Regions from separate parts of the Nanhaiella sioensis genome, predicted to be linked through region 1. Evidence: riboswitches for the same ligand, from Rfam matches in the RefSeq annotation. Region 1 holds a riboswitch; each other region holds the start of a gene.
What was found. A riboswitch is a leader RNA that binds a small molecule or an ion and turns the genes downstream of it on or off. The one in region 1 is predicted to bind S-adenosylmethionine.

Region 1 (10,599 bases):
GACAATCCCACCGTATACATTAGCCTTTGGGCGTCCTGCAAAAGTTATTAGGAAATTAACTGAAGATGATCTAAAGGAAATGCACAGAATTCACAGTGAATATGTAGAGAAGGGCCAATATTATAAGAGTCTACAAGATAAACAATAATACTGCAGAGCAGCTAAAGTTGAAATATTTATTCTATTTAAAGTGGGGATATTCTAGCAGAAAATCATAAATTCAACAATAGAATTACAATGGCTACAATTGACTTGTATTATATAATATTTGAGGAGAAAAAATGATATTTTTATTTTGGCTACTAATTATTATCATAATTGGGTATCTTGTATACCTATACAAAACTCAAAAAAAAGCAAAGAAAACAATTATATCCTGTATACTCATTCTATTCATAATATGTATTATTTTGCTCATAAAAAAACTACCTGTGTCGACATTGAGAGAAGCAAATCATACTTCGGTAGAAGCTCAAGCACCTGAAAATGATGTTGAAATCATACAAAATACGATGATAAAAATCAAAGATTCTGTACTATTACAAGCACCAGCACTTTCACAACTTCCTGAACTTCCTCGTGGTTGTGAAGTAACGGCATTAGCAATGTTTTTACAATATGCGGGTGTCGTTGTTGATAAAATGGAATTAGCTGAAAAAATAGCAAAAGATCCAACACCATACAAAAAGAAAAATGGCATTATTTCTTACGGGCATCCAAACAATGGGTTTGTAGGAGATATGTATAATCGTAATAACAGAGGGTATGGTGTGTATGTTAAACCAATAAAACAGCTTGCAGATCAATATTTACCTTCAAAGATTATTGATCTAACTGATCGTGACTTCAAAGAAATTGAAATGTATTTATCAATTGGATCACCTGTATGGGTGATTACTAATACTACATATCAAAAATTATCTAATGATAAATTTGAACACTGGGAAACTCCTAATGGAAAAATAAAAATTACTTATTTTGAACACTCGGTTCTAATTACAGGATACGATTCAGAGTTCATCTATTTTAATGACCCTCTTACTGGCGAAAAAAATAAAAAAGTTCCTAGAGACCATTTCATCGCAGCTTGGCAACAAATGGGGAGTCAGGCCATTACCTACATGGAGTAATGACCTGGCTTTTTTCATGCATGTCTGTTTTCGCATTCTCGCAAAATAATCACAATGACTAGCGCTTGGAGGATCCTTTTTCTTCGTTAAAATGAATGTCACCTAAAAACAGTTCTAACTCTTCTATATAAGTAATAATAGCAACAAAAAATTTTTATTTAAGCTACATTAAGTGCTTAGAGATTATCCCTTAACCTCGCTACACCATTCTTTTCCAAAGACAAAAAGCGCCTTCGAGTGAGTCAACTCTAGCGCTTCTCGTGAGAGTGCAATACACTTGCACTTATCTTATCGTTTAAGCTGTTTCATTTGCTCGCTCATACATTGACTCGAAATCAAACTTCTTTTCAATATACACCTGATGCCAAATCATAAATATAACAACTGTCCAAATTTTCCTACTGTAATCACCCTTATTAGCACAATGATCATCTAGTAATGATAAAAGTACCTCTTTATTAAAGATATGATCTGTTTCGCTAGTTTGAATGATCTGTTTTACCCAATCGTACATCTCATCTTTCAGCCAGTGACGAATTGGTACTGGAAAACCTAGCTTCTTTCTTTGTAGCACGTGAGCTGGTACAATTCCTTCAACAGCTTTGCGTAAAATATATTTCGTTGTATTTTGAGCTGTTTTCATTTCTGGTGAAATTTTTGAAGCCACTTTGAAAACTTCTTTATCTAAAAAGGGAACACGTAATTCAAGTGAATGAGCCATCGTCATTTTATCTGCCTTTAATAAAATATCACCACGCAACCACGTATGAATATCAATGTACTGCATTTTGTTTACAGGTTCATAGCCTTGGATATCCTCATAAAATGGTGCTGTAATTTTTCGATAGTCTAGTTGTGAGTTATAGTCACGTAAAAGCTTACGTTTATCTGCTTCTTCAAACATTTTGGCATTACCAATGTACCGCTCCTCCATTGGTGTTATTCCTCGCTCAATAAAACTTTTTCCCTTCACACCATCCGGTAACATTGTAGCAATTTTAGCAAGAGCAGATTTTGCAAAGTTAGGTAAATTACTAAACATTTCAAGAGATTGCGGCTCACGATAAATGTTATACCCACCAAACAATTCATCTGCACCTTCTCCAGATAATACAACAGTAACATGTTTTCTGGCTTCTCTGGCGACAAAATATAACGGAACTGCTGCAGGGTCAGCAAGCGGATCGTCCATGTGCCAAATAATTTTTGGAAGCTCTTGCATATACTCTTCTGGAGAGATAACATAGCTTATATTTTCCAAACCAAGCTTTGCAGCTGTCTCCTTCGCTACATCTATTTCACTGAAACCATCACGTTCAAAGCCTACAGAAAAAGTTTTTATATTAGGGTGAAATTCCTTTGCTATTGATGCGATAATCGAAGAATCGATTCCACCTGAAAGAAAGGATCCAACAGGCACATCACTACGCATATGTATTTTCACCGAATCGTATAATACATCACGAATTTCCTTGATGAGCTTATCCTCTGACTTATGCATCGTATGAAAACTGGCTTTCCAATATTGTGAGATATTCATAGGCTCACCAATTTTTTTTGTAAAGTAGTGCCCAGGCTCCAATTTACGAATGCCATATGACATCGTTTCCGGTTCAGGTACATATTGATACGTTAAATAGTTTTGCAATGCCTCATAGTTTATTAAGCCGTTCTTCAGCGCTGCCAATATACTCTTTTTTTCTGATGCAAAATATGTTAAATCATCCTGCTCCATATAGAAAAACGGTTTAATTCCAAATTGATCCCGTGCCCCAAATATAGTTTTCGTCTCTTTATCCCAAATGACGAATGCAAACATTCCTCTTAGCTTTTCTACAGCTTTTTCCTTTTCGTGGCTATAAAGAGCTAATATAACTTCTGTATCAGAGCTCGTATTAAAATGAAAGCCTTCCTTGACTAAAGATTCACGAAGCTCTACATAATTATATATTTCACCGTTAAAGATTATCCAATAACGTTCATTTTCATAAGTAAGAGGCTGATGTCCCCCTTCAAGATCAATAATACTTAAACGTCTAAAACCTAGCTGTATATGTTCATCGAAATAAAACCCTTCATCGTCTGGTCCTCTATGAGTAATAATATTATTCATATTTTCAAACAAAGCTTTGTCATTTTCGTTACGTTGATGATTTGCTGTATTGTTTACACAGCCAATGAATCCACACATTATGTAAGTCACCTACTAATTCGTATTTATATATTTAAGAATTATATCATATTTAGCTAGTGAATTGAGCAGTGTTAGTAGTATACACAATTTTCCTTTTTGTCTAATCAGAAAGGCTCTTTTCGTAAACTTTGTTGCTATGTTTACTAAATGCTTTTTTTTGTAAAATTGCTATGTTTACTAAATGCTTTTTTGTAAAACTCTGTTGTTGGTACCAAACTAGTTCCATAAAAAGTTGTTTTATATGTTAGTCATCGTTGTACAGAAGAAAAAATGCCACGAACACTAGATATATACATCCTAAAATCCTAGAAGAAAAAACAAAAATCAATGTCAAAACAGCCAGCGGCAAAAATTTAACTCTCCTATATTTCGCTTAGTATGAATTATTTTCTTTCATTTATAAAGGAATTTTTTATGAGAGTAGAGAATTAGTTTGTAAAATTCTGAAAAATCAGGAGGGTTACTTGTGGACTACCGTGAACATGAGGTACTAAAATTCATTAACGAAAATTTTCCTAACCTAGAACTTGAAATTCAGAACTTGTCTTTGTTTCCTTTTGGCAAACGAATAATAGATATTAATGGCTATGAGATATTCGTATACTACTGTCCTTTTGCTGATAGTGTTAAAACGATATTTCCTAATGTGGCAGAAGTTAAGAGTCCATCTTAGTTATTACCTATAAAAAATATTGTCATTCATAGTAAGGGCATATCTCACATACAGAATATGTTGTATGTGGGATATGCCCCAGTTATTTATTAAGGTAATTTTCGTATATTTTGTAGCTATTATCATGAAAATAGAACAGCAATAATGATTCCTTAATATGAAAAGCAACAATCAATGCAAAAAATTCCTTTATTAATTACTTCGAGATAATGCTTGTTCTTTTAACACTTCTGCTTTATCAGTACGTTCCCACGTAAGATCAACATCAGTGCGTCCAAAATGACCATATGCTGCTGTTTGCTTATAAATTGGACGTCGTAAGTCAAGCATATTTATAATCCCTGCTGGACGTAAATCAAAATTATTACGAATGAGGTCAACTAACACTTCATCAGCAACCTTACCTGTTTCGAATGTATTAACTGAAATGGATACAGGCTGTGCAACGCCGATTGCATACGCTAACTGAACTTCCAACTTATCAGCTAAGCCTGCTGCCACCAAATTCTTCGCAACATAACGTGCAGCATATGCAGCTGATCGATCAACTTTTGTAGGATCCTTACCAGAGAATGCTCCCCCACCGTGACGGGCATATCCTCCATACGTATCAACAATTATTTTGCGCCCTGTTAATCCAGCGTCTCCTTGTGGGCCACCTATTACAAATCGACCTGTCGGATTTATAAAGTATTTTGTATCAGCATCAATCAATTCTTTAGGAACAACATGGTTTATAACATGCTCCTTAATATTTCGTTGAATTTGTTCTAATGTAATCTCAGGGTGATGTTGAGTAGAAATTACAATCGTATCTATGCGAACAGGTTTATCATTTTCATCATACTCAACAGTTACTTGGGTCTTACCATCAGGTCGTAAGTATGGAAGAATTTCTTCTTTTCTTACCTTTGTTAAGCGTTGTGCTAATTTATGAGCTAATGAGATTGGTAACGGCATTAATTCTTTTGTTTCATTACAAGCATATCCGAACATTAAGCCCTGGTCACCAGCTCCTATCGCATCTATCTCTTCATCTGTCATTGACCCTTCACGAGCTTCAAGTGCTTGATCGACACCCATTGCAATGTCAGGAGACTGCTCATCAATAGATGTTAATACCGCACAGGTTTCTGAATCAAAACCATATTTTGCACGTGTGTAGCCAATGCTGCGTACAGTTTCACGTACGATCTTAGGAATATCAACATACGTCGATGTAGTAATTTCCCCAGCAACCAAGGCCATCCCTGTTGTCACGGTCGTTTCGCATGCAACACGAGCGTTAGGGTCATTTGTTAAGATAGCATCAAGAATGGAATCTGATATTTGGTCACAAATTTTATCAGGGTGACCTTCAGTTACAGATTCAGAAGTAAATAAGTGACGTTTTTTTGTCATAGCTTTTTCCTCCTTTATGAAGCAACCACTTCATATAGTTATATTTTGAAACGGAACTCATTCCCATATTACTTTCCAAAATTTCGAATTTTTTACTGGAAATAAATAAAACCTCTCCTACAAATCATGAGGAAAGGTTTGAGATACTCGATTCACGCCTTTCACTCTTATCGTTCAAGACAAGTGCCTTGCACCAGGTTAGCACCTTATCACATTAAGAACAAAGCAGATTATTTTCTCATAATCTGAAAATATAGTGATGGTTGCTGGGCTTCATAGGGCCTGTCCCTCCACCAGCTCGGGATAAGAGAGTATCCGTTCAACACAATATATTAACGTAGTAAACCGTTACATGTCAACATAGTTAAGAGCTGAATTGTTCATTAAATTTTCGTTATGTATCTTTTACAAAGAATGGTACGATTATGTTGAATCCAGTATAAAATTATTATAAATAGTATAGACTATTTGAGTTAATGTGTTATACTATTTTTAAGTTATGAATTGTTAACGACATTATTAAAACGTAAAGGAAGGTTTTGATCATGAATTCTGTTAGTGTATCATGCGAATTATCAAGTTTACTAGCTCGTAAAAATACATTACACAATTTATCCGTCCCTACTCTCGTTGAAAGTGTGTTAAATAGAAAAGAAGGCACTTTAACTTCTTCAGGTGCCATACTATCTACAACAGGAAAATATACTGGACGATCACCTAAAGATAAATATATTGTAGATGAACCATCTACAAAAGGTAAAATAGATTGGGGAACAGTAAATCAGCCTATTTCACAGGAATCTTTTAACAATCTCTATAATAAAGTACTCGATTATTTAGCTAACAAAGATGAAATTTATGTATTTAATGGGTTCGCAGGTGCTGATAAAAAATACCAACTTCCTATTCAAGTGATTAATGAATATGCATGGCACAATTTATTTGCACATCAGCTATTTATTCGTCCTACTGAGGAGGAATTACAATCGCATATCGCTGACTTCACTGTCATTTCTGCACCAAATTTTAAAGCAGATCCTGCAATTGATGGAACGAGATCGGAAACATTTATTATTATTTCATTTGAAAAGCGCACAGTACTTATTGGTGGAACAGAGTATGCAGGTGAGATGAAAAAATCCATATTTTCTGTTATGAACTATGTTCTCCCTGAAAAAGAGATTTTATCCATGCATTGTTCAGCCAATATTGGTCAAGAAGGAGATGTCGCTTTATTCTTCGGGTTGTCAGGAACGGGTAAAACAACCCTTTCAGCTGATGCCAACAGACGATTAATAGGGGACGATGAACATGGATGGTCAGCAAATGGAGTGTTTAATATAGAGGGTGGCTGTTACGCCAAGTGTATAAACTTATCCCGAGAGAAAGAACCACAAATTTACGATGCGATTCGATTCGGTTCAGTACTAGAAAATGTCATCGTTGATGATTGCTCAAGAAACCCTGATTATGACAATTCTTGTCTTACAGAAAACACTCGAGCTGCTTACCCTATACAGGCAATCGATAATATCATTTTTCCTAGCATTGCAAGTCATCCTAATACGATCATTTTTTTAACAGCTGATGCCTTCGGTGTTTTACCTCCTATTAGTAAACTATCGAAGGAACAAGCAATGTACCATTTTCTAAGTGGATATACGAGTAAGCTTGCTGGAACAGAACGAGGAATCACTTCTCCACAAGCTACATTTTCAACTTGCTTTGGTTCACCATTCTTACCATTGCCAGCAACTAGGTATGCAAAAATGTTAGGTGATAAGATTGATGAACATGGTGCTCAAGTATATCTTGTGAATACAGGCTGGACTGGTGGAGAATATGGTGTAGGTAACCGAATGAAGCTTGAATTTACTCGTTCAATGGTACGTTCTGCTTTAGAAGGAGAATTAACCAACGTTGAAACAATAAAAGAAGGTATATTTGGTTTAGAAATACCATTACATGTTCCCGGTGTACCTGATGATGTACTACAGCCAATAAAAACATGGGCAAACCAGCAAGAATACGTTGATAAAGCAACTGAACTAGCAGCAAAATTCCAGGAAAACTTCAAAAAGTTTAATAATATTGATGAGAAGATAGGACAATTAGGTGGACCTCCATTAACAGCTAACTAATTACTTACTACTCTAATTACACTTTCATCATGCACGATACTTAGAATAATGATAACAATAAAGGGTCTGACCCCATCAATTGAAATGGGTCTGACCCTTTTACTCTTTACTAAGGTTAGTATTATTTTAATCATTCGACTAGGATTGCTGTATTCTTACTGTTATATGTTGTACAACAACCTCAAAATGCAAAACAGCTTTGTTTTTGCTCGATATAGTATCTCCATTCCTTAGTTTGTTGAATGTAAAGAAATCAGCCGGTAAGTGATCACAGTTTTATTATTTGCTAATTCCACCTTATCAATTACCCCTTCTCCACTTATATCTCCCCCTATAGTTCTTTTTACCTCTAATGGGATGTCGAGTGGATATAGACGGTAACCTGTTTTTTCAAGAGTGAAAATATTTTCTCCTAACCTTTTTTCTTTTCCCTTCGTAACAATCATTGTATTTAATTCAAGAGGCATACCCATTTTAAACGCTCCTTTAACATAGTTATCCTTTTATGACTATTTTATCATGGTGTTTATTGATTTTTCATCCACTCAGTAAGTCTTTTTACAATTTTTCTATTTTCAGCAGGAGGAAAGTAATGAGTATATTCGTCAAAATACCATGTAGTTACGCTTTTATTAAGCTCTTTCAGTCTATTTTCAAGTCTATATGCATGTTGAATGGTCACATTGCTATCGTTTTTACCGTGGATAATTAAAATTGGTGCATGTATTTGTTCTAGCATAAAAAGAGGTGTACGAATTTTGTATCTATCTGGATATTTATTAGGCGTTCCTCCAATAACTCTTTTCAGCATACGTCGTAAATCAATTCTTTCGTTATATGTAAGCGTCATATCAGAAACACCACCCCAAGTGACAACTGATTTTACATTGTGTTCTATAATCCCTGTGAAAAGCGCCATGACACCTCCTCGTGAAAAACCAAAAACGTGAATCCTATCTTCATGAACGCTTTCAAGCTGTTCTAGTACTCGATAACTTGCAACGGCATCGTGCCGATCATTTCCAGCAAAGTCCTCATTACCTTCTCCACCTTGATTTCCACGGTAAAAGGGCGCCATGACTACAAAACCTTCTGAAGCAAATTGGACGATGCGTCCAACTCGAACTTTACCAACATTTTTTATTCCACCTCTTAAATATAAAAAACCATCATACTTACCAACGTTTTTCGGTTCAGCTAATAATCCCTTCACTTTCAAACCTTTACTTAAATATGTTAATTCATATAAATGGATATTTGGATTAGGCGAAGGTAGCCGTTGTCTTTCAATAATATGTCCATCTCTACATTCCAAGCTGATCTCCTCCTTCTACTTAAGAATATAGCATGGCAGAGTATTTATGTTGTTTATGCTGCGATACCCACAATGAATTAATAAAGCAACAATTGTTACTAATTCTGTACAGTTAGGTAGACTTTGAGAAGCAAGATTATAACAAGAGGAAGGTTGTAGAACAATTTATCTCTTAGGCCCGAAAAACAACAATCCCTGGGTAAACAATCAAAATAAGTAACTAAAGTTATTATTAGCTTCTATGTTAAATTCTCTACATACTATTTTCACATGTCAACAACTACATTCAAACAGTGTAAGTATTGAAGTGACATTCATAGGCGTTCACCTTTTCGAATGGTGCTTCATAAACTATCTTAGCTTAGAAAAGTATATAGGAGGAACTGGCGATGAAGAAAAAAATAAGCTTTATATTTCTTGTAGCATTTCTAATCTTCATACCATTGTCTGGGTGTAATGAACAACAAATACAAAAATTACGTGTTGCTGAAGTAACCCATTCAATATTTTATGCTCCACAGTATGTCGCATTTTCTGAAGGGTTCTTTGAAAAGGAAGGGCTGGAGGTAGAGTTGACAACGACATGGGGCGGCGATAAAACGATGACTACTTTACTATCTGACGGTGCCGATATTGCATTAGTTGGCTCAGAAACGACAATATACGTCCATGCTCAAGATGCTAATGATCCAGTAATAAATTTTGCTCAACTAACTCAAACGGATGGGACTTTTTTAGTTTCACGCAAAAACATCGATAACTTTTCCTGGGATCAACTGAAAGGAAGTACTTTCCTCGGTCAACGCAAAGGTGGCATGCCTCAAATGGTTGGAGAGTTCGTGTTGAAGAAACAAGGTATTGATCCACACAAAGATTTAGATTTAATTCAAAATATTGAATTTGCTAACATTGCAAGCGCATTTGCAGCCGGAACAGGAGATTATGTGCAGCTTTTTGAACCAACAGCAAGTATATTTGAACAAGAAGGAACAGGATATATTATTGCATCATTTGGCAAGGAGTCTGGATATGTCCCATATACTACTTTTATGGCAAAAAACAGCTTTATGGAAGAGAATAGTGAAGCAATAGAAAAATTTACTCGAGCGATATATCAAGCACAACAATGGGTTGACTCTCATGATGCAGCAGAAATTGCTCAATCAATTCATAGCTTTTTTGAGGATACATCAATAGAATTAATTGAAACAGTAGTTGATCGATACAAAAGTCAAGGCTCATATGCAACCAATCCAATCTTAGATGCAACTGAATGGAATAACCTTCAGGACATAATGGACGAAGCTGGTGAACTACCTTTACGAGTAGATCATGAAACATTAGTCAACACTGATATTGCCGAAAAGGTGATGTCCAAATAAGAGGTGATGATTCATGAGTTTTTTATTAATCAACAATATTCATCACACATACTTTTCTAAATCATCAGCAACCACCGCACTCGAGAATATTAACCTAGCAATTAACGAAGGGGAATTTATTTCATTTATTGGACCAAGTGGCTGTGGGAAGACAACGCTACTTTCCATTATTGCTGGACTTTTACAGCCTACTAAAGGTGATGTTCTTCTAAAAGACACAAAAGTGACAGCAGCTGCCCACACTATCGGCTACATGCTCCAGCAAGATTATTTATTTCCTTGGAGAACGATTGAAGAAAATATTTTATTAGGATTAAAACTCAATCATAAGTTATGTGACAGAACAAAAGAGAAAGCTATTCA
Region 2 (10,599 bases), 1.6 Mb from region 1:
TAATTTCTTTTACTTTATTTTCAAGGTCGTATCTAGCTAATTTAACACGATTTGCTCCATACGTATTAGTTTGGATAACATTAGCTCCTGCTTGAATATATGCTTCATGTACTTGTTGGATCCGATTTGGTTGAGTGAGGTTAAGTTCCTCAAAACAATAGTCGACACCGTATGAATAGAGGAGGGTCCCCATCGCACCGTCAGCAATTAAAATGTCATTTTTTAAACGTTCTAGTAGTTTCATAGGCTCACCTTATACTCTGGCTGCTGTGTTGGAAGTTGATCTAATGCTTGTGAGAAATCTGCTATAAGATCAAGAGGATTTTCAAGACCAACAGATAGTCGCAAAAGCCCGTCAGTGATTCCTCTTTTATTTCTTTCTTGAGCAGGCATAGCTGCATGCGACATTTTTGCCGGATAAGATAAAATGGATTCAACAGCACCTAGGCTGACAGCGAATACTGGTATTTTTATATATTTTGAAAGAATACGTACACTTTCAACATTCTTTAATTTAAAAGATAATACAGCACCTGGGCTAGTAGACTGCTCTTGTTGAAGGGTATATCCTTCATGGTCAGTTAAACCTGGGTAGTAAACCTCCTCAACTTTGGGGTGTTGTTGTAAAAATTGCGCAAGCTGTAATGCGCTTTGTGAAGATTGTGTCATGCGGACGTGCAATGTTTTTATGCCTCGTAAGACGAGCCAAGCATCTTGGACCCCAAGGACTGCACCGAATGCATTTTGAATAAAGGCAAGTTGGGTGGCTAACTGCTCATCTTTGACAACGGCTAGCCCCGCGATGACATCACTATGTCCTGATATGAACTTTGTTGCACTATGCAAAACGATATCTATACCTAAATCCAATGGTCGCTGTAAAATTGGAGTCATAAACGTATTGTCTAAAAATGTGAGACAACCTTGCTTTTTAGCTAGTGTGACAATAGCTCTAATATTAGTCACTTTAAGTAAAGGGTTTGACGGTGTCTCAATATATATTACCTTCGTATTTGTTTGAATAGAGTTTTTAACGTCCTGTAAGTTCGTCATGTCAACAAATGTGTGATCGATGCCGAATTTGGTTAGTACCTCCGTTACAACCCGAAATGTTCCACCGTACACATCCTCACTTATGAGGACATGATCTCCTTTTGATAACAGCATAAAAGCACTTGATATGGCTGCCATACCAGAGGAAAAAGCAAAGCCTCTCACACCATTTTCTAATTCTGCTATCGTCTCTTCTAAAGCTTCACGGGTAGGATTACCAGAACGACTATAGTCATATTTTGAAAAATTCTCTAAATCATCTTGATGAAATGTTGATGCATGCTGAATTGCAACACTTACTGCTCCTGTATGAGGATCTACTTTATGCTTATTATGAAGTAGCTTAGTTTGATCAGAAAATGAATTAGACATAGGTGTTTACTCCTTCCTTAGCAGCTTTTAATGCTGATATAAGGTCATCTATGAGATCATCAGCATTCTCGATACCTATTGAAAATCTTAATAAGCGATTGCAAATTCCGTTTGCAACTCTTATTTCTTCAGGTATATCTGCATGTGTTTGTGTAGTTGGATAGGTGATGAAGCTTTCAACGCCACCAAGACTTTCAGCAAAAGTGATTAGGCGTAAGTTTTGTAAAAATGGATTAACCCACTTTTCTTCTCGAATTTTAAACGACAACATGCCACCACGCTGTGGATAATAGATTTCTACAATATCTTCATGCGTTTGCAAAAATGAAGCGATTTTTTTTGCATTTTCTTCATGCTGTTTTAGACGTAAATGAAGAGTTTTCATTCCACGGATGAGTAACCATGAATCAAAAGGTGATAATACAGCACCAATTGCGTTATGGTAATTACCGAGTTGAGCAGATAGCTCCTCTCCTTTTGAAACAATTAACCCTGCTAGCACATCGTTGTGGCCCCCCAAGTATTTTGTCGCACTATGGATGACAATGTCTGCCCCTTGAGTTATAGGTTTTTGTAACAGTGGAGTATAAAATGTATTGTCCACGATTAATAATAAATCATTTTTCTTTGCAAGCTCTGCTGCAATTTTTAAATCAACCTCTTGCATAAGTGGATTTGTTGGAGTTTCTATAAATAAAGCTTTCGTATTGCTGTTTATTAACCCTTCTACAGCATTTATGTCACTAAAATCAGCATAGTGAAAAGTAAACCCATTTTTTCGAAAAGATTCTTCAAATAGCCGATATGTTCCTCCGTATAAATCATGTGTAACGATCAGTTCATCACCCTGCTCAAAGAGAGCTAATACTGTTTGAATCGCAGCCATACCTGAACTACAAGCAAAGCCTTGATCACCTTCCTCAAGTTGTGTTATTGCCTGTTCGACAATTTGTCGTGTTGGATTACCCGTTCGAATGTAATCATACCCTGTAGATTCGCCTATACCTGTGTGACGATAGGCTGTAGACAAATAGACAGGTGGATTGACCGTCCCAGTAACATTTTCACTTCTGTTTCCAATCTGGGCACATGCTGTTTCGATATTTATTCTTGTCATATAAATTCCTCCTCATTTCATTTGGTTTTCTATACTTGTTTAAAGTAGTAAAGTTTTGTGGTAGTTTTAGAACGTTAAGGACTTTTAAATCCATAAAAGAGAAATAAAAAAAGCCTTCTGATAAGAAGGCTTTGAGTTTAATCATCAGCTCTCCTTATCTTCCAAGCGAAAAGTATATACATTTCGCTTGCTGGATTTAGCACCTGACCATAAATTCGGCTGGTTGCTGAGGTTTCAAAGGGCCAGTCCCTCCACCTCTCTTGATAAGATGAATTGTTTATTTATCTTAGTTTTTAAGACTCCTACCTCTAAAAGAAGGAGCTTTCGATCAGGTGGGCTATATTTACCACCTGATTTAATGATTTTAAGTTGAATGAGTTAATGTATTAAATATTGATTGCATATAAATTTACAATAGATTTGACTGTTTTGCAAGATATTTTTAGAATTTTTTTATAAGTTAAAAAATGGTATGATCAATATATAACGTGTTCAACAAGGATAAAGAATACAGAAAATAATTAGGTAAATTGTATGCAGGTGGTGTGTTATATATGAAAACCTTTTTAATAAGGTTGACTACTTTTTCAGCTTTGTGGGGAGGGTTTCTCTATGTAGAAGTATCTTATTCAACAAGGTGGTACATATCCATTTTGGTTTGTGCTTTGTCGTTCGTCTGTTTCTTTTTCATTCCTATTGTTAAAAAAAAGCTAATATTCTATTCTCTGCTTCTTTGTATGTTGTTTGTTTCGAGTGTTTTGTTTATTCAAGACGAAAATACCTTTAGTAAATTACTATTTTTGTATATAACGATAGATGCTATTTCACTACTATCACAAAAGCATTATCAACTATTTTCAGCCGTTAGTGCAGGTTTAATGGGTATGCTGGTGATTTTTACTAATGCTATAAATGTTGAATTGGTTGTTATACTCATATTTTTTTATTATTTGAGCATTTTGTTAAATAAAAAAATGACGGAGACCAATTATAAACAAGACATGTATGAAGAGCTTTTAGGTGAATATCGAAATCTAAAACGTATTAGTTTACGAAATGAACGGGCAGCTCGATTAGAAGAAAGAACAGGAATTGCTCGTGAGATTCATGATTCTGTTGGTCATAAATTAACAGCATTGCTCATGCAAATCGAAATGCTTTCGATGAAAGAAAAACGACAGGAATATGGAATTTTGAGGGAGCTTGTTCGTGAAAGTTTAGAAGAAACGAGGCATGCGGTTAAAACACTTAAAGATGAAGAATTTGCAGGTCTGTCGTCAGTGCTTCAATTAATTAGAAAGTTAGAATCAGAGAGTCATATACTCGTGCATTTTACGACGAAGCAAGGAGCTTTATCTGTGAGCTTGTCCAATCAACAAAGTGTTACTTTATATAGAGTTATACAAGAGGCACTAACAAATGCGATGCGACATGCACAATCTCGTGAAGTATTTGTAACTATTGGTAAATCAGCTGTTGGAGATCTTTATTTTGAAGTGACGAATAAGATTTTTAAAACCGAATCTTTTACTATTGGATTTGGACTAAGTAACATGCAGAAACGTGTTGAAGAGCTAAATGGGGATATAAACTTCAATCAAACAGAGTCTCATTTTGTAGTTAAAGGATCATTTCCTGTATATGCAAAGGAGGTTATATAAATATGTATAACATTATTGTAGTAGAAGACCAAGCAATTGTTAGGCAGGGACTTGCCATGATGATTGAACAAGAAGACCAATTTCAAGTAGTGGCTCAAGCTGGAAATGGCCATGAGGCAATTGAACAATTGGAGAAGCATATGGCTGACGTTGTTGTAATGGATATAAGAATGCCCCATATGAATGGTCTTGAAGCTACTCGCCAAATTAAACAGCGATGGCCACAAGTGAAAATATTAATATTAACGACGTTTAACGATGATGAATATGCAATGCAAGCACTTAAAGATGGTGCCAATGGTTTTATGCTAAAAACAGCAGAGCCAGCGAAACTCGTTAGTGCAATACATAGTAGCTTAAACGGAGGTATGACTATACATGACGAAGTAGCTGCAAAAGTGATGCCTCGTTTGTTGACAGATAGACATCGGGAAAAAATAGACATTCCATTAACAAACCGTGAGCTTGCTGTAACAAAGTTAGTAGGCGAAGGAAAAACAAATAAGGAAATTTCTGAGGAATTGCACTTGTCGATAGGCACTGTAAAAAATCATATTACGCAAATACTACAGAAGCTTGATTTACGGGATCGCACACAACTCGCCATCTTTGCTGTGAAAAATGATATTACCTAAGCAGATAAAAATGAGAAAAGTACGGTGATTAATTATAGATTAATATACCATTAAGTCGGCAAGACATTGCACATGTATTCCAAAGTTCTGGTATATAGCGACCATATGATGACCTTGAAAGAATTGAGAAGGGGTTTTCACATTCTAACATTGTTGTAGAGTGCTTGGGATGGAGATGAGCTTGTGGGCATTGCACACTATTATTGTTGTTACTTATCAGATTTAGCTGTGTCAGCACCATTTTAACAAAGAGGTATTGGCAAAGAATTAATCGTGATCACCCAACAGGTTGTGGGTGATCAAGTGGCGCTTATTTTAAATTATCTTCAAAACAAGCGATGGATTACTATCCTAACATTGTTTCTTCGAAGCTTGATAATGCATTTAGGATTGCGAGAAAACAATGATCTAACGTGATTAAAGCATAGTGCGTAGGTTGGGAGCCGCAGAGGCTCTTTTTTTCATACAGTTTGACTTCGGACAGTAAAAGTAGTGAATTGGATAGTAAATACAAGGGTACGGATAGAAAAAGTAGAGAATTGGACAGAAAACGTACGAGTATGGACAGTAAGGCGTAAAATTAGCGCATTTGAATAATCATGTGACTAAGGTCATGTTTATCATTCAAATTGGTGACGTCAGACAGTGTGAAATGTCAATGAAAGACTGTACGATATAAATAGTTAGTTAGAAAGAGGAGGCGATAATATTGTTAGAAGTTGTAGAGTTGAAGAAGAAATTCAAACAAATCGTCGCTGTGGATGGAGCAAATATGTTTTTAGAGCGAGGAGAAACAATTGGTCTGCTCGGGCCAAATGGAGCAGGCAAATCTACTGCGATTTCGATGATTTCTACACTCATAGCACCTACGAGTGGTGATGTGCGCTTAAACAATACTAGTGTGTTAAAAAATCCGCAGTCGCTTAGAGAAATACTTGGAGTTGTCCCTCAAGACATTGCATTATATCCTGATTTGACCGCGAAAGAAAATCTTGAATTCTTTGGCAGTGTTCATAGATTAAAAGGATCAAAGCTTAAAAAACAAGTTGAAGAAGTTCTTCAAATTATTGGACTTGAAGAGAAGAAAAAGGAATTAGTAAAAAATTTTTCAGGTGGAATGAAGCGTCGTTTAAATATCGGTGTAGCCCTTTTACATGAACCAGAAATTATCATCATGGATGAACCTACGGTAGGAATTGATCCACAATCTAGAAATTATATCTTACAGACTGTTAAACATTTAAATCAAGAGAAGCAAATGACTGTTTTATATACGAGTCACTATATGGAGGAGGTCGAATTTATTTGCGATCGAATTTATATTATGGACCAAGGGAGAATTATTGCTTCTGGTACTAAAGATGAAATCAAAAATATTTTATCAAATGAAAAAACGTTAGAAATAAAAGTTGAGAGATTGAAGGATGACTTTATTTATTCACTCAAGAATCATCCTCTTATTAATAAATTATCCACCGAAAATCAATTAGTTACAATTATTGTAGCTAAGGAAGTGAATTTATTTAGCGAATTGTTTAAACTCGCTGAAGAAACGGATACGACGATCACTTCGGTTGAAGTAAAAGTACCTACATTAGAGGATGTTTTTCTTCATTTAACAGGAAGAGCATTAAGAAATTGAGGTGATGATTATGTTTTGGTATTTACTCAAAAAACAATTGTTACTATTTCTAAGAAACCGCCCGGAATTGCTGTTGTTACTTGGGATGCCGCTAATTTTAATCACGATTTTAGGTTTTGCATTAAGCGGTGTGATGGATGGTGATCATCTTGAAATCGACGCTAAAGTGGCGCTTATTGAAATTGGAAGTGAACAGGATGAGGTCGATCGTTTTATTAATGATTTAGAAGAAAAGCAATTGCCAGATGAGCAAAAAGAAGTCATTACAGCTGTTGCAAGTGAACTGTCACCAATTGACATCATAAAAAATGAAATATTTAAAAATGAGGAACTTTCATCCTTTTTATCACTTGAAGAATTTGATGAGAACGAGATTGAACAGCTAAAAAGTGATGACACATATGCTGTGATCATTGAAACACCAGAAAACTTTACGTATGACATATTGAATTCAATGTTTTTTAATGTAGATAACGTACCTGAGCTAAACTTTTATGTAAATGAAGGAAAAGATATAACATCAAAAATTGTTGAAGACGTAATCATGTTTTTTCAAAATCAGCTTTCCACATTTGTTATTTTGGGAAAACAAGGTGTGATAACAGAACAAGTATTTGCCAACCCAAGTGATATGGAGATCAACACAGAAACTGTGACAAAACGGGAGCCGGTTACTTCTCTCGGCTATTATGCAATAGGTATGAGTGTCATGTTCGTTCTGTATATCGCAACAACAATAGGGTCATATGCCCATGTTGAAAAAGAGTCTCTCGTCTTTGATCGTATCATGTTAGCAAACGTATCTAGGTGGGTCTATTTTACAAGTATATTTTGTTCGGCTGTTATACTAGCATTTCTTCAGTTATGTATATTATATGGTGTCGTCGCCTTTGTTTATCAAGTAACGTGGAATTCATTAGGAGCATTCATAGCTGTTACATTGTCAATATGTTTTACGACAGGTGGTCTTGCTGTGCTTATGACATCATTAAATTATCGCTTTAAATCAGCAGAAATATCTACCTTTTTCTCTTCAGTGGGCATTCCAGTTATCGCTTTTTTAGGTGGGAGCATGATGCCTATATCACAAATGCCTGAGTCTATGGCATTTATCTCTAAAATCACACCTAATGGAGCAGGTATGACAGCTTATTTGAAGATATTACAAGGATATTCTCTAACAGATGTAATCCCATCGTTGCTCACTTTATTTTCAATAGGAATTGTGCTTCTATTATGTTCAATTGCGAGCTTTCCTAAAAGGAGAGGTGCTTTATGATTACGATATTAAAGACAAAATTCCGGTTGTTAATGCGAAAACCATGGGCATATATTATTATGACAGCTGTTTGTATGCTCATTGCAATGTTTATAAGTAAGGGCTCTGAACAATCAATTAGCGTACCTGTTTATAGTGACTTGTCAGAGCAAGCAACGACTGAGTTTATAAATGAGCTTAAAAGCTCTGATGCTTTTAGTTTTAATTTAATGAGCAAAGAAGAACTAAATGAAACAGTGGCAGAAGGAAAAGCAGAGGCAGGAGTGATTCTTAGAGAGCGAGGTTTCGATCTCATTATTGCTGCAAACACAGAAAACCAAATGGTCATTAAGCAATATATACAGCAAAAGTATATTAATCATATGCAAAAACAGGCTCTAATAGTAGAAGCTGAACAACAGGAGTTCAGCACTGAGCCTATAGTAGAAGCATTTAACTCATTAGAAAATAATCAAGTTTTTACGATTAATAAAGAATATTTTCATTCAAGTGATGCCTTCTTATATGATGCAAATGTGCAAGGTTTGTTTGGAAGTGCCCTTTTCTTTGTAATATTTACGATTGCCATTAATGTATCAACTATTCTAGAAGAGAAAAAAGACGGGGTTTGGGATCGAATGATCTTGTCACCTGTTCGTAAATGGGAGATGTATGTTGGTAATCTGATGTATACATTTTTAGCAGGTTATTTCCAAGTCGTCATCGTATTTCTCGTTTTTCGGTACTTAACAAATATAGATTTTAATGGAGCGTTTTGGAAAGTACTATTGCTCCTTGTGCCTTACGTTTTTTCCATCGTAGCTTTATCAGTGATGTTAACAGGGTTTGTAAAAAATATTCAGCATTTTAATGCATTAATCCCAATTATTTCTGTAAGTATGGCGATGATTAGCGGGGCCTATTGGCCAATTGAAATCGTTACATCTGAAGTTTTATTAGCAATCTCGAAGGTTTTACCTCTTACTTATGGAATGGAGCTCTTAAAGGGAGCAGTTATATATGATTATTCAATGAGTGATTTTATCTTTCCAATAAGTATTTTATGTTTGATGGGTGTGTTGATGATGGGCGTAGGAATTAATTTTATTGAACGAAGACAAACGTAGATAAATGTTAGATGAGTTTTTATATGAAGATTTTTTAAAAGGCTCTTTACGTAAACTGTGTTGATATAGTTCCTAAGCTAGAAGATAAAGATGTCGTATGACTCAGCAGTCAATGTTTTATAGACGAAAAACTGCCCTGAATGTTACATGTATACGTGTTTAGATCTTACGAATAGCAACAATCCATACGGGAACAGCTAGAAAAAGTGTGAATAATTCGTAGTGGGAGGGCTTAATTTTGAAGGGCATATTAATTATTAATGGACACCCTAATGGTAATAGTTTCTGTTCAGCGTTAGGGAAAGCCTATAAAGATGGTGCATTAGAAGGTGATAACGAAGTTAGAGAACTATCTCTTGCTGAGTTGAAATTTAATCCAATTCTTAAAGGGTATGGTCAAACAATGGAGTTTGAGCAAGATTTACAGAGGGCTCAGGAATTCATAAAATGGTCGGATCATATCGTATTTACGTATCCAACATGGTGGGGAACGATGCCTGCATTATTAAAAGGATTTGTAGACCGGGTTTTTTCACCGGGATTTGCTTTTAAATATACTGAAGGTCCGCTTCCTGAAAAACTATTAAAAGGTAGGTCTGCGAGGTTAATTGTGACAATGGACTCACCAAAATGGTATTACAATATAGTTTATGGGAAGCCGGGACATAATGCCATGAAAAGGAGCACGCTTAAGTTTTGCGGAATTAATCCCGTTAAGATTACAACAATCGGACCTATTAGCCAATCGACAGATGACAAAAGACAAGTGTGGCTAAAAGAAATTAAACAATTAGGCATTTCGTCAGCATAATTCACTAAGATTAATTGTATTTGCCCCTTTACTTATAGCCAAGTGCTTAAGGTAAAGGGGCTTACTCGTTATAGCTTCTTTTGAAAGTGTAAGTTGCTTAATGCGATGTAATGGATAGCCTGTGTGCTCTGTTAAACTAGTAATGTATATAAATACTGTGATTGAATGTTTGGAAATGATTGTACAATTATTAGCTATATTTTGTATCGTATGGCGGTAACCTCACAGAGAAATGCTCATAGCAAATATGTTAAACTAAAAGGTAGCAAACAAAGAGAGGATTTTTTGATGAGTAAGACTGTAGTATTAGCTGAAAAGCCTTCAGTAGGTAGAGATATAGCAAGAGTATTAAAATGTCAGAAAAAGGGAAATGGATTTTTCGAAGGAGATAAATATATCGTCACATGGGCACTAGGTCATTTAGTCACATTAGCTGATCCAGAAGCATATGACGTGAAATATAAGTCATGGAAGTTAGAAGATTTACCAATGCTTCCTAACAAGGCAAAGCTCGTAGTTATTAAAAAAACGAGTAAGCAATTTAATACTGTAAAGGCACAATTAAATAGGAAAGATGTAAAGGAAGTAGTTATTGCCACAGATGCTGGCCGAGAGGGTGAGCTTGTAGCTAGGTGGATTCTTGAAAAAGTACGTATGAATAAACCAATCAAGCGCCTTTGGATATCATCTGTTACAGATAAGGCGATTACAGAGGGCTTTCGTAAATTAAGGAATGGAAAAGATTATGAAAATCTATATGCATCTGCTGTAGCTCGCGCTGAAGCTGATTGGTATGTGGGTATTAACGCAACACGTGCATTAACGACAAAATTCAATGCACAGTTGTCTTGTGGAAGAGTGCAAACACCAACAATTGCAATAATTTCAAAAAGAGAAGAAGAAATTCGTAACTTCAAACCGAA
Region 3 (10,599 bases), 180 kb from region 1:
CAACAGGTGCTAAAAAGCCATGAATAACGAGACGTTCCGCTTCTTCCTTCGGCAACCCACGACTCATTAAATAATATAGTTGAATTGGATCAACTCGACCAACAGATGCAGCGTGTCCAGCTGTTACATCATCTTCATCAATTAATAGAATCGGGTTTGCATCTCCGCGTGCTTTTTCACTAAGCATAAGAACGCGTGATTCTTGTTCTGCATTAGATTTTGAAGCCCCATGCTCAATCTTTCCAATGCCATTAAAGATAGAGGAAGCTGCCTCTTTCATAACACCATGCTTTAAAATATAACCTTCAGAATGCTTCCCATGGTGCACTACACTCGTTGTGAAATTTTGAGTCTGCTCACCGCGGCCAACAACCACAGTTTTAGTATCTCCGTAAGATCCATCACCAATAAGATGGGTAATATTTTCCGATACTGTATCTCCGTCATTCATTAGGCCTAATGCCCACTCAATTTTCGAATCTCGACCAGCTACTCCACGGCGATTTACGTAAGTCGTAACACCTTGTGCCAGATTATCAACGGCACCATACGTTACTTTGGCATTAGTGTTTGCAAACACTTCCGTAATAATGTTAACAACTCCGTCATTAACCTCCGTAGTAGAAATATAGTTCTCTACATAAGTGACCGAGCTATTATCTTCAGCAACTATAATCACATGGTTCATTAATGTAGCGTCTGCATCATCGTGTACATATACAGCCTGTATCGGTGTATCAACCTCTACATTTTTCGGAACGTAAACGAATACTCCTCCGTTCATTAAAGCTCCATGTAATGCTGTTAGTCGGTGCTCATCAATCTTTACTCCATCGTTCATATAATACTTCTGTAAAAGATCACTATGTTCACGTGCTGCAGTTTGGATATCAGCTAATATAACACCCTTCGCTGTTAAATCTTGTGGTAGCGTTAAAAATGCAGCTGTATTATTACGTTGAATATATAGGCTTTTATCATCTTTTTCACTTTCAATGAGTGCCTTCACCTCACTTGAAAGTTCGTCTAACGATGTATATTTTTCGCTATTTACTAGGTGGTTCTTAAAATTAGCAAAATTCCATTTATCTATTTTAGTTTTATCAGGTTTTGGCAGAGGTAACTCTTCATATTTCGCAAGAGCTTGTAAGCGGAGATCTAGTAACCATTCAGGTTCACCTAGTTCTTTTGACAAGCCTCTAATATAATCCTGATCGAATGCATGTTTCGTATCAATTGTTGACATGTCCATCCTCCTAACGCTTACGCTTCTTGGCCTACTGTTTCATCTTCAATTCCAAGCTCATGTTTAATCCAGTCATAGCCTTCTGCTTCAAGACGTTGAGCTAGCTCAGGACCACCTGATTTAACAACACGGCCTTGCATCATTACATGTACTTTGTCTGGAGTAATATAGTTTAATAGACGTTGATAGTGAGTAATAATTAAACAACCGAACTCAGAACTTCTCAACTCATTAATACCTTTGGAAACAACTTTTAACGCATCGATATCTAGACCTGAGTCAATTTCATCTAAAATTGCAATCTTCGGCTCAAGCATCATTAATTGCAAAATTTCATTACGTTTTTTCTCACCGCCTGAGAAACCCTCATTTAAGTAACGTTGTGCCATATCTGGGTCCATTTCTAAGAAGTCCATTTGCTTATCCATTTTACGAATAAACTTCATTAATGAGATTTCATCGCCTTCTTCACGACGAGAATTAATAGATGAACGTAAAAAGTCTGCGTTTGTTACACCACTAATTTCACTTGGATATTGCATAGCAAGGAATAGACCAGCACGCGCACGCTCATCTACTTCCATTTCCAGCACATCTTCACCGTCCAGTGTTATGCTACCTTGCGTTACTTCATATTTTGGATGACCCATGATTGCCGCAGATAAGGTTGATTTACCTGTACCATTAGGTCCCATAATCGCGTGAATTTCTCCACCTTTTATGTCAAGGTCTACCCCTTTTAGAATTTCTTTACCGTCAATAGAAACATGAAGATCTCTAATTGTTAATGTTGATGCTGCCATTACTATACCTCCAATTTATCTTCTATACTATTTGTTTAAATACTTTCATTCTCATTTTATTCTCATTACAATCTTATAACAAATGAAAAGTATTAGCAACCATTTAACACCATAGCTATACTTTTTAAATAAAAAAGTTTAAAAAGTATTTTCTTTCATTATATGTAGAAAAGTAAAGATTGTCTTCGACATATATTGTTTGCATAAAAAACAAAAAACATCCAAAATACACATCAAACTCATTATACGATAATAAGAAGAAAAAACCAGTGAAATCACTGGTTTTTCTTCTTATTTCTTATTCCGAAACAGGGACAACTGCTCCTTCAAATTCTTCAATAATATAATTTTGGATTTCTTCTGAGCGCAAAGCGTTAACTAATTCGACAATTTCCTTATTTTTTTCATCACCACTACGCACAGCAATAATATTTACATAAGGAGAATCAGCGCCTTCAATTGCTATAGCATCATCTAACGGATTTAATCCAGCATCAATCGCATAGTTTGTATTGATTAAAATAGCATCACCTTCGTCATTATTATAAAACTCAGGTAATAAAGCAGCGTCGATTTCAGCTTCAAATTCCAGATTTTTTGGATTTTCTACAATATCATCAAGTGTTGCTGCTACTTTTTCAACATCATCTGCTAACTTAATTAAGCCCTGTGATTCTAGCATTGTTAAAATGCGCCCATGATCAGCCACTGAATTACTCATAATAATTACAGCGCCTTCTGGTAATTCATCTAAGCTGCTATATTTTTGTGAATATACTCCGATTGGTTCAATATGAACGCCACCCGCATTCACGAAATCATAGCCTACATCCGCCATTTGCGATTCTAAATATGGTATATGTTGAAAATAGTTAGCATCAAGGTCACCACTATCTAAATCTTCATTCGGTAAAATATAATCTTGATATGTTTCTATAACTAAATCAATTCCCTTGTCAGCTAATATCGGTTGTACTTGTTCTAAAATCTCCGCATGCGGTACATTCGAAGCTCCAACTACTAATGGCTTGTTCTCCTCTGAAGCTTGATTAGTTTGACTCTTTTCTGATGAACTTTCTTTTTTACTCGTTCCACATGCTGCCAAAGCAAAAACTACGAGTAATGTACTTACGATTGCAAATATTTTTTTCATGATGATCTTCTCCTATCTTTTGTCTATTTTTGATGTTATAAAATCTCCAATGTATTGGAGGATAAACACTATAATAAGAATAAAAATGGTTGCTACAACAACAACATCGGTATGACGGCGAGAAAAACCTTCTAAATAAGCCAAATTCCCAAGCCCCCCCGCACCGATAATTCCAGCCATAGCAGTATAACCAACTAGAGCAATTGCTGTCACTGTAATTCCTGATATGAGTGCAGGAAGTGCTTCAGGTAGCAGCACCTTGAAAACGATTGTTCTTGTTTTCGCCCCCATAGACCGTGCCGCCTCAATAACACCTTTATCAATCTCTCGCAATGCAATTTCTACCATTCTTGCGTAGAAAGGTGCTGCTCCAATTACGAGAGCAGGTAAAGCGGCATTTGCTCCTCTAATTGTCCCAAGCATGAATTTTGTTAACGGAATTAATAAAATGATTAAAATAATGAATGGTATAGAACGAAAAATGTTTACAAAACTACTGATGATTGTATTAATCAGCTTATGTTCCAATAGGTTGTCCTTCGATGTTAAAAAAAGTAAGAGCCCTAAAATAACACCAAAAACAAATGTTGCAATCACCGATGTAACAGTCATATATAACGTTTCAAATGTTGCTTCCCACATTTTTTCCCAATTAACGTTTACAAATAGTTGACTAACCATGCTGTATCACCTCCACTGTCACATGTTTTTCCTTTATATATGTGATCGAGCGGTTTATCTCTTCATCGGTTCCTGTCATATGAATAAACAATGTGCCATATGCACCGTGTTGTGTATGTGAGATCTTTCCTTGTATAATATTAATACCAATATTAAACTGGCGGATTAATTCTGCTATTAAAGGTTGTTCAGCATCATCCCCAACAAACAATAGCTTAATTACTTTACCTTCAGGGTAGCTTTCTAAAATATGCTCAATTGTTTCTGTCGCTTCTTCTGGTTCTGTAATTTGCTTAACAAACTGCTGAGTAATAGAAGCTTTCGGTTGCTGAAACACCGATAACACTTCACCTTGTTCAACAATGCTGCCATCTTCCATTACAGCTACACGGTGACATATTTTACGAATCACATGCATTTCATGAGTGATTAACACAATTGTGAGACCTAGCTTTTTATTAATATCCACAAGCAGTTCAAGAATTGAGTCTGTTGTTTGTGGATCAAGTGCTGAGGTTGCTTCATCACATAATAATACTTTCGGACGATTTGCTAAAGCACGAGCTATTCCAACTCGCTGCTTTTGGCCACCACTTAGTTGTGAAGGATACGCATTTTCTCTTCCCTCCAACCCTACTAGCTTGATTAGCTCATCAACCCTTTTCAACCGTTCTTTTTTACGAATACCAGCAATTTCTAATGGAAATGATATATTCTCCCTTACAGTTCTTGACCAAAGCAAATTAAAATGCTGAAAAATCATACTAATTTCTTGTCGTGATTTACGTAACTCACCCCCTTTAATAGAGGTCATATCATAATTATTGATCGTAATTGTTCCTTCTGTTGTTGCTTCAAGCTGGTTTAACAAACGAATGAGTGTACTTTTCCCTGCGCCACTGTAACCAATAATGCCAAATATTTCACCCTTGCCAATATTCACATTGACATTATCTACAGCAACTACTTCTCCTTCTTGAGATTGATATACTTTTTTTACCCCAGATAGCTTTATCAAAAGGCTCACCTACTTCCTTAATCATATTATTCATATAAATTTAGTGCGTTTTATGTTACAAACTAAACGATCTGCCAAATTTAGCTCTTCTAGCAGCTAGATAGTCGTTTTATCCATTATCATTGTTTTATCAAAGGCTCTTTTCGTAAAATTTGTTTCTATCGTTAACAATTCAGCAACTATAGTTGTTGTTGATTTTCAAAAGATTAGATGGCATGAACTATAGTTGTATATTTGTACTTCTTCATACAAACTACAACAATCATTATGAAAACAGCATGTGTAAAAGATAAGATATTACGAATACCAAATGAATACATGTTTATATTTTTGTACGAACAGCAACATTTAATGCGTAATCAACCTAATAGAAAAGCTTAGCAACAAAATTAAAAAGCCTTTCCGCACATATGAGCAGAAAGGCTTAATTATATTCCTTTCTCTCATCTATCAAAGCATACGCTTCGTGTGAATTGGCACCATTTCAACTTCACCGTTGATGGTTGCCGGGCTTCATAGGGCACATCCCTCCACCTCTCTTGATAAGAGTATATATCAATGTTTAATTTATTCATTTTTAAAATTACATTTCAAAATTAATCTCTTTTAAAAAGTATAGTTGTGATTCTATCACGCTCATTTATATGTGTCAATGAATATCTTTATGGAATTTACATACAAAACAAATATCAATTCACCCTAATTATTTACTTTGAGTTAGTCCTGTAGCTGTCTCTATTGCTTGCTCTAAGTCTTCTAATAGGTCGTCAATATTCTCAATTCCAACTGACAATCTTATCAAATCTTCTGTTACACCTGAAGATTTTAAGCCCTCGGTACTTAATTGTTGATGTGTTGTACTTGCTGGATGGATAATCAAGCTTTTAGCATCACCTACGTTTGCTACATGCGACCATAGCTTCACATGATTAATTACTTTAGCGCCTGCTTCTCTCCCTCCTTTAATGCCGAACACAACGATGGACCCACTACCTTTTGGTAAATATTTTTTAGCAAGTTCTTTTGCAGGATGATCTTTATGGTCGGGATACAAAACCCACTCTACAGCAGGGTGTTTCGCTAAATATTCAACGACTTTCCTGGCATTATTAATATGTTCTTTCATCCGTACATGTAATGTTTCTAGTCCAAGGTTAAATTGATAAGCATTAAATGGACTTAATGAAGCACCTAAATCCCTTAATAATTGCACCCTAGCTTTGACGATAAATGCACTTTCTCCAAGTGCTTCTGCGTATATAAGATTATTGTAGCTTGGGTCAGGGGCTATAAAGTCTGGGAACTTCTCAGAATTCCAATTGAATTTGCCACCATCAACGATTATTCCCCCTAAAGTCGTACCATTTCCTAAAAGCCACTTTGTAGCAGAATGAATGACAATATCAGCACCATAGTCAATCGGTCTACACAGATAAGGAGTAGCAAATGTATTATCAATGATTAGCGGAATTCCAGCTTCGTGAGCAATTGAAGCAACCTTCTCAATATCCAATACGTGTAAGCTTGGATTACCAATTGTTTCAGCAAATATCGCTTTTGTTTTAGAAGAAATGGCCTTTGCAAAATTTTCAGGTTGGGAAGGGTCAACGAAGTGAGTTGTTATACCATATTTCGGCAATGTGTTAGCTAATAAATTATACGTTCCACCATATAAAGTAGATGCTGCAACAATTTCATCATCTACTCCTGCTAGATTAAGAATCGCAGTCGTTATAGCAGCCATTCCACTTGATAATGCTAATCCACCAATTCCACCTTCAAGTAATGCCACTCTTTCCTCCAAAACAGTTACAGTAGGGTTGTGTATCCGTGAGTAAATATATCCTTCTTCTTGGAGTGAGAATAAATTAGCTGCATGGCTCGTATCCTTGAATCTAAATGCATTTGATTGATAAATTGGTACTGCTCTTGCACCTGTCACTGGATCAGCTTCTAATCCTCCATGGACACTCAAAGTTTCTAAACGATAATCTTTCTCATTACGCATTTTTTTCTTCCCCTTCTCCTTTAATATTTAAAGCAAATAAAGATTCTAGTAAAAGAATGTATCTGAATTTCCCTTGGCAAATGATACTTTGTCGACTTATCAATTTTTGTAACTTTTCTTTACCAGATAACAATTCGTAAAACTGCTGGGGTTCAGCACCTAATGAAATGTCTGCAGGACTTTGTTGCCGATTGCTCAACTCCAATCCCCTTGCTGTTAACACAACTTGAACTTTCTCTTTATTACTTTCAAAATTAACAATGATTGCTTGGTTAGGTAGGAGTAGGTTTAAGTGTGAATTTTGAACGAACCTATTATTAAACTCGTTAAGAAATAAACTAAGTTCCATACATTCAGTTACGATAAACATATGACTAGCTGTTCTACATGTGTATAGGAGTACTTCACCAATTCATACAACCTAGTACAACAAACAAGTAATATATTTTCGGTAACTTCTCTCCCCCCCTCGTTCCTTAGAATTATAAGAAAGTGTGCAAATGTTTAGACCATCTTCTACAAGCGTCGGAACCATCCCATATAAAGGAGACTATTCAATTTAGTTAACGTGTTTATTATCTAAATTGAATAGGCTCTTTAGCTGGACAGCCAAAAGAGTAAAGGACTTTTATATCCTCTATTAACTGAACTTTAGGTCACTTTTGCTCTTCTAGGTACGTGAAACAACTCGTAACGCTAAACATCCTGTAAAGCTTAAGGTCAACAAAATATTTTTATTATTTTAAAATTTTCGATATTTCAAGGCAAACTCCTTCAAGAAATTAAAAGTAATGCCGAGCTACCTCTTTCTGAGCGCTCACTCCCTTGATGAGATTCAGGTTTTCCACAACTGAATTTGTTTTTGTTGAAATTACTGGAGGAGTATGGAAGCTGACCTAGATAAAAGGACTCTATCATCCCTCACAAGGAATAGAGCCACCTAATCTGAAGCGAGTTTTTCCATCGTATGATTGGATAAATGGCCTCGAGGAGAATGGCTCTAAAGTCTGGAAATAAGATATAGTTTTTTAATAGAGAACAAATGTTAATCTAGGTCCTTTAAGTGCTTATATAATACGTCTACGGATTGAAAAGCATAGATACGCTTAATGACCATATTATTTTTAAATATGAGCAAGCACGGTACACTTTGAATTTCGTACCGTTCTGCCATGTCAGGAACATAGTTAACATCCACTTTACCAAACTCTATTGAAGGTACAATTTCTTTTACAACGCCAAGCATTCGTTCTGCTAATTGACAAGTTCCACAAAGTGGCGTATAGAAATATACTCCCTTTAAACCTGAAGCTTGTAAAACCTTGTTTATTTGGTCTGTCCATTGCTGCATAATGCTTAAACTCCTTATAAGTATTGTCTTTTCACTATAAAATTTGCACGGAATAAAACTGCTGCAATATGTTTTAACGGAGCAGCTGCAACTTCACGATACACTTTATCAATATAAATATGTTGCGCTTCAGGAAACTCTCTTTTAAATTGCTGACGGAGCTTGTTACCAGCTTCATCAGCATCAACAAGAACAAATACATCTTGATGAAATGTTGAATCAATAATTTCGTCCAATTTAGTCACACTTAGCGTCCCATTTGTACAAATGATTTCTATTGGTTCATTTAAAACGTTTTCGACTTGCTGTTTATCAGTTTTCCCTTCAACAATAATGACTTTATTAATCTCAATAATCGCCATCGACATCACCCTCGTTGAACAATTCATGAACTTAATAACTAATTTCACATTAGTAGTTTATGTTATTCAAACTACGAATCTACACGCAATATCTTCTCTTCTAAAACAGATAAGTGATACAAATTTCAAATAACGTTTATGAATTTTTGCACAGTCTCTTTTCATAACTTCGTTGCAATTTTGATGAGTATTATGATAGCTCAAAAATTGTAAATATAGAAAGATGTCACGATTGTTAGATGTATACGTTCTCATTATCTTAACAATGCTAAAACAGCCAGCATCATCGCCATATTGTCTATGAAAAAACAGTGGAGCTGTTACCCCACTGTTTCAAATATCGACCTTAATTTTGGTGAAGATAACTTAATCTTCCTTTGTCATTTCCTCATATTGTTCAGCTGACATTAAGCTTTCAACTTCACTCATATCAGCAGGCTTGATTACAACCATCCAAGCTTTTTCATATGGAGATTCATTTACGAATTCAGGCGTATCGTTTAAGTCTTCGTTAACTTCTAATACTTTGCCACTAATTGGAGCATATAATTCAGATACTGTTTTCACAGATTCAACACTACCAAATGGTTCATTGATTTCTAGTTCATCACCCGGTTCTGGTAATTCAACGAAAACAATATCTCCAAGTTCTGATTGAGCAAAATGAGTAATTCCTATGCGGACTTGATCTCCTTCAATACGTACCCACTCATGTTCTTCAGAATAACGCAATTCCTTCGGTGTATTCATTTCAACAATCCCTCCAACATTTATAATCATTTTATATATATTAAAAGATGACCGTTTTAACAGTACCTTCTAATTTCAATGACTACCCCCAAGTGTCTTCAAATTGCTTTTCATTAAACCCTACCGTCACAACACTGCCATTCGTTACGATGGGACGCTTGAGTAACATGCCATCACTTGCTAGAATATCTAATAAATCAGCCTCTGAAGCAGCTTTGACCTTATCCTTTAATCCAAGCTCACGATACTTTTTCCCACTCGTATTAAAGAACTTTTTAAGTTCTAATCCACTTTTATGATATAATTCTTCGATTTTTTCTCTCGAAGGGGGATTATCAACAATATGTAATTCTTCATAAGAAACATGATGTTCATCTAACCATTTTTTTGCTTTACGACATGTTCCACATTTCGGATACCAATAAAAAGATACCATATAATTCCACCACCCAACGACTTTTTTTGAGGGTTTGCAAACGAGAAACTTGGTCAAAATTCCCCTCTTCAAATGAATATTATCATATTTTTAATTAAATGCATAATCAAGAATTCACTTGTTATAACCTTCTCAGTTTTATTCGTCTTTTATTTTGTTATTCCTGCAATTCTTCTTGAGAAAAATATTCTTAATTTCGTAAGTAACTAGGCCCTATTGGACAGTACTAGTAACCTTTCATAATAAGACTCTTTGCTTAAAATAGCTCTTGTTACGAAAAGCAGCAATCAACGCGAAAACACCCTTTAAGTAGGCTCTTTTCGTAGGCTTTGTTGCCATAATTACGATTTAAACGATGTATATCATTATCTCAGACACCAGGTGTATGTTTCTTCGTATGTAAATATAGTGGTTTAAAAAAAGCTCCCATGATACAGGAGCTTTTTTCAAGTAAAGGCCAATATTTCGGTGTTGTTAAACTGTATAGCGTTCTGCTTCAATTAGTACTGCTGCAGCTTCACGCTTTTTAGCAATTACGTTAATCGGAGTATAACGAGTGAACTTGCGTAGTGATGATAACATCATGCGAAGTGTATCACCTTGCTCTGTTGCAACAAGTGTTTCTTTTGCATGTGCTTCGATTTCGTTAAATGCTTCTTGGCAATAAATTTGTGTATATAAAAGTTTTTGGTTGTTTTTCTCTAGCCCAGTTTTGTTGATTGCTTTTTCTGTACGTAAGACAGCTGATTCCATGGCATATAAGTTGTTGACAATATCTGCAATATTTATTA

Region 2: another riboswitch for S-adenosylmethionine. It lies ahead of V1503_RS06660 (methionine biosynthesis PLP-dependent protein); the one in region 1 lies ahead of metK (methionine adenosyltransferase).
Region 3: another riboswitch for S-adenosylmethionine. It lies ahead of V1503_RS13070 (methionine ABC transporter ATP-binding protein); the one in region 1 lies ahead of metK (methionine adenosyltransferase).

Annotation. Positions count from the first base shown of each region.
Region 1 is NZ_JBKAEG010000001.1:3,012,486-3,023,084, reverse strand. Features, by position in the region: gene V1503_RS14055 (gamma carbonic anhydrase) at 1-148, shown strand, start outside; gene V1503_RS14050 (C39 family peptidase) at 282-1,130, shown strand; gene asnB (asparagine synthase (glutamine-hydrolyzing)) at 1,426-3,321, opposite strand; gene V1503_RS14040 (hypothetical protein) at 3,791-3,997, shown strand; gene metK (methionine adenosyltransferase) at 4,190-5,398, opposite strand; SAM riboswitch class I at 5,563-5,708, opposite strand; gene pckA (phosphoenolpyruvate carboxykinase (ATP)) at 5,944-7,539, shown strand; gene V1503_RS14025 (DUF2584 domain-containing protein) at 7,770-8,012, opposite strand; gene V1503_RS14020 (alpha/beta hydrolase family protein) at 8,066-8,854, opposite strand; gene V1503_RS14015 (ABC transporter substrate-binding protein) at 9,244-10,236, shown strand; gene V1503_RS14010 (ABC transporter ATP-binding protein) at 10,250-10,599, shown strand, end outside.
Region 2 is NZ_JBKAEG010000001.1:1,424,194-1,434,792, reverse strand. Features, by position in the region: gene V1503_RS06670 (bifunctional homocysteine S-methyltransferase/methylenetetrahydrofolate reductase) at 1-244, opposite strand, end outside; gene metC (cystathionine beta-lyase) at 241-1,425, opposite strand; gene V1503_RS06660 (methionine biosynthesis PLP-dependent protein) at 1,418-2,542, opposite strand; SAM riboswitch class I at 2,694-2,812, opposite strand; gene V1503_RS06655 (sensor histidine kinase) at 3,097-4,203, shown strand; gene V1503_RS06650 (response regulator transcription factor) at 4,206-4,838, shown strand; gene V1503_RS06645 (ABC transporter ATP-binding protein) at 5,548-6,480, shown strand; gene V1503_RS06640 (ABC transporter permease) at 6,491-7,759, shown strand; gene V1503_RS06635 (ABC transporter permease) at 7,756-8,865, shown strand; gene V1503_RS06630 (NAD(P)H-dependent oxidoreductase) at 9,101-9,676, shown strand; gene V1503_RS06625 (DNA topoisomerase III) at 9,965-10,599, shown strand, end outside.
Region 3 is NZ_JBKAEG010000001.1:2,832,723-2,843,321, reverse strand. Features, by position in the region: gene sufD (Fe-S cluster assembly protein SufD) at 1-1,246, opposite strand, end outside; gene sufC (Fe-S cluster assembly ATPase SufC) at 1,264-2,049, opposite strand; gene V1503_RS13080 (MetQ/NlpA family ABC transporter substrate-binding protein) at 2,348-3,202, opposite strand; gene V1503_RS13075 (methionine ABC transporter permease) at 3,215-3,883, opposite strand; gene V1503_RS13070 (methionine ABC transporter ATP-binding protein) at 3,876-4,901, opposite strand; SAM riboswitch class I at 5,342-5,450, opposite strand; gene V1503_RS13065 (O-acetylhomoserine aminocarboxypropyltransferase/cysteine synthase family protein) at 5,605-6,909, opposite strand; gene V1503_RS13060 (SCP2 sterol-binding domain-containing protein) at 6,902-7,258, opposite strand; gene V1503_RS13055 (thioredoxin family protein) at 7,955-8,260, opposite strand; gene V1503_RS13050 (toprim domain-containing protein) at 8,275-8,622, opposite strand; gene gcvH (glycine cleavage system protein GcvH) at 8,989-9,372, opposite strand; gene V1503_RS13040 (arsenate reductase family protein) at 9,455-9,808, opposite strand; gene V1503_RS13035 (acyl-CoA dehydrogenase FadE) at 10,283-10,599, opposite strand, start outside.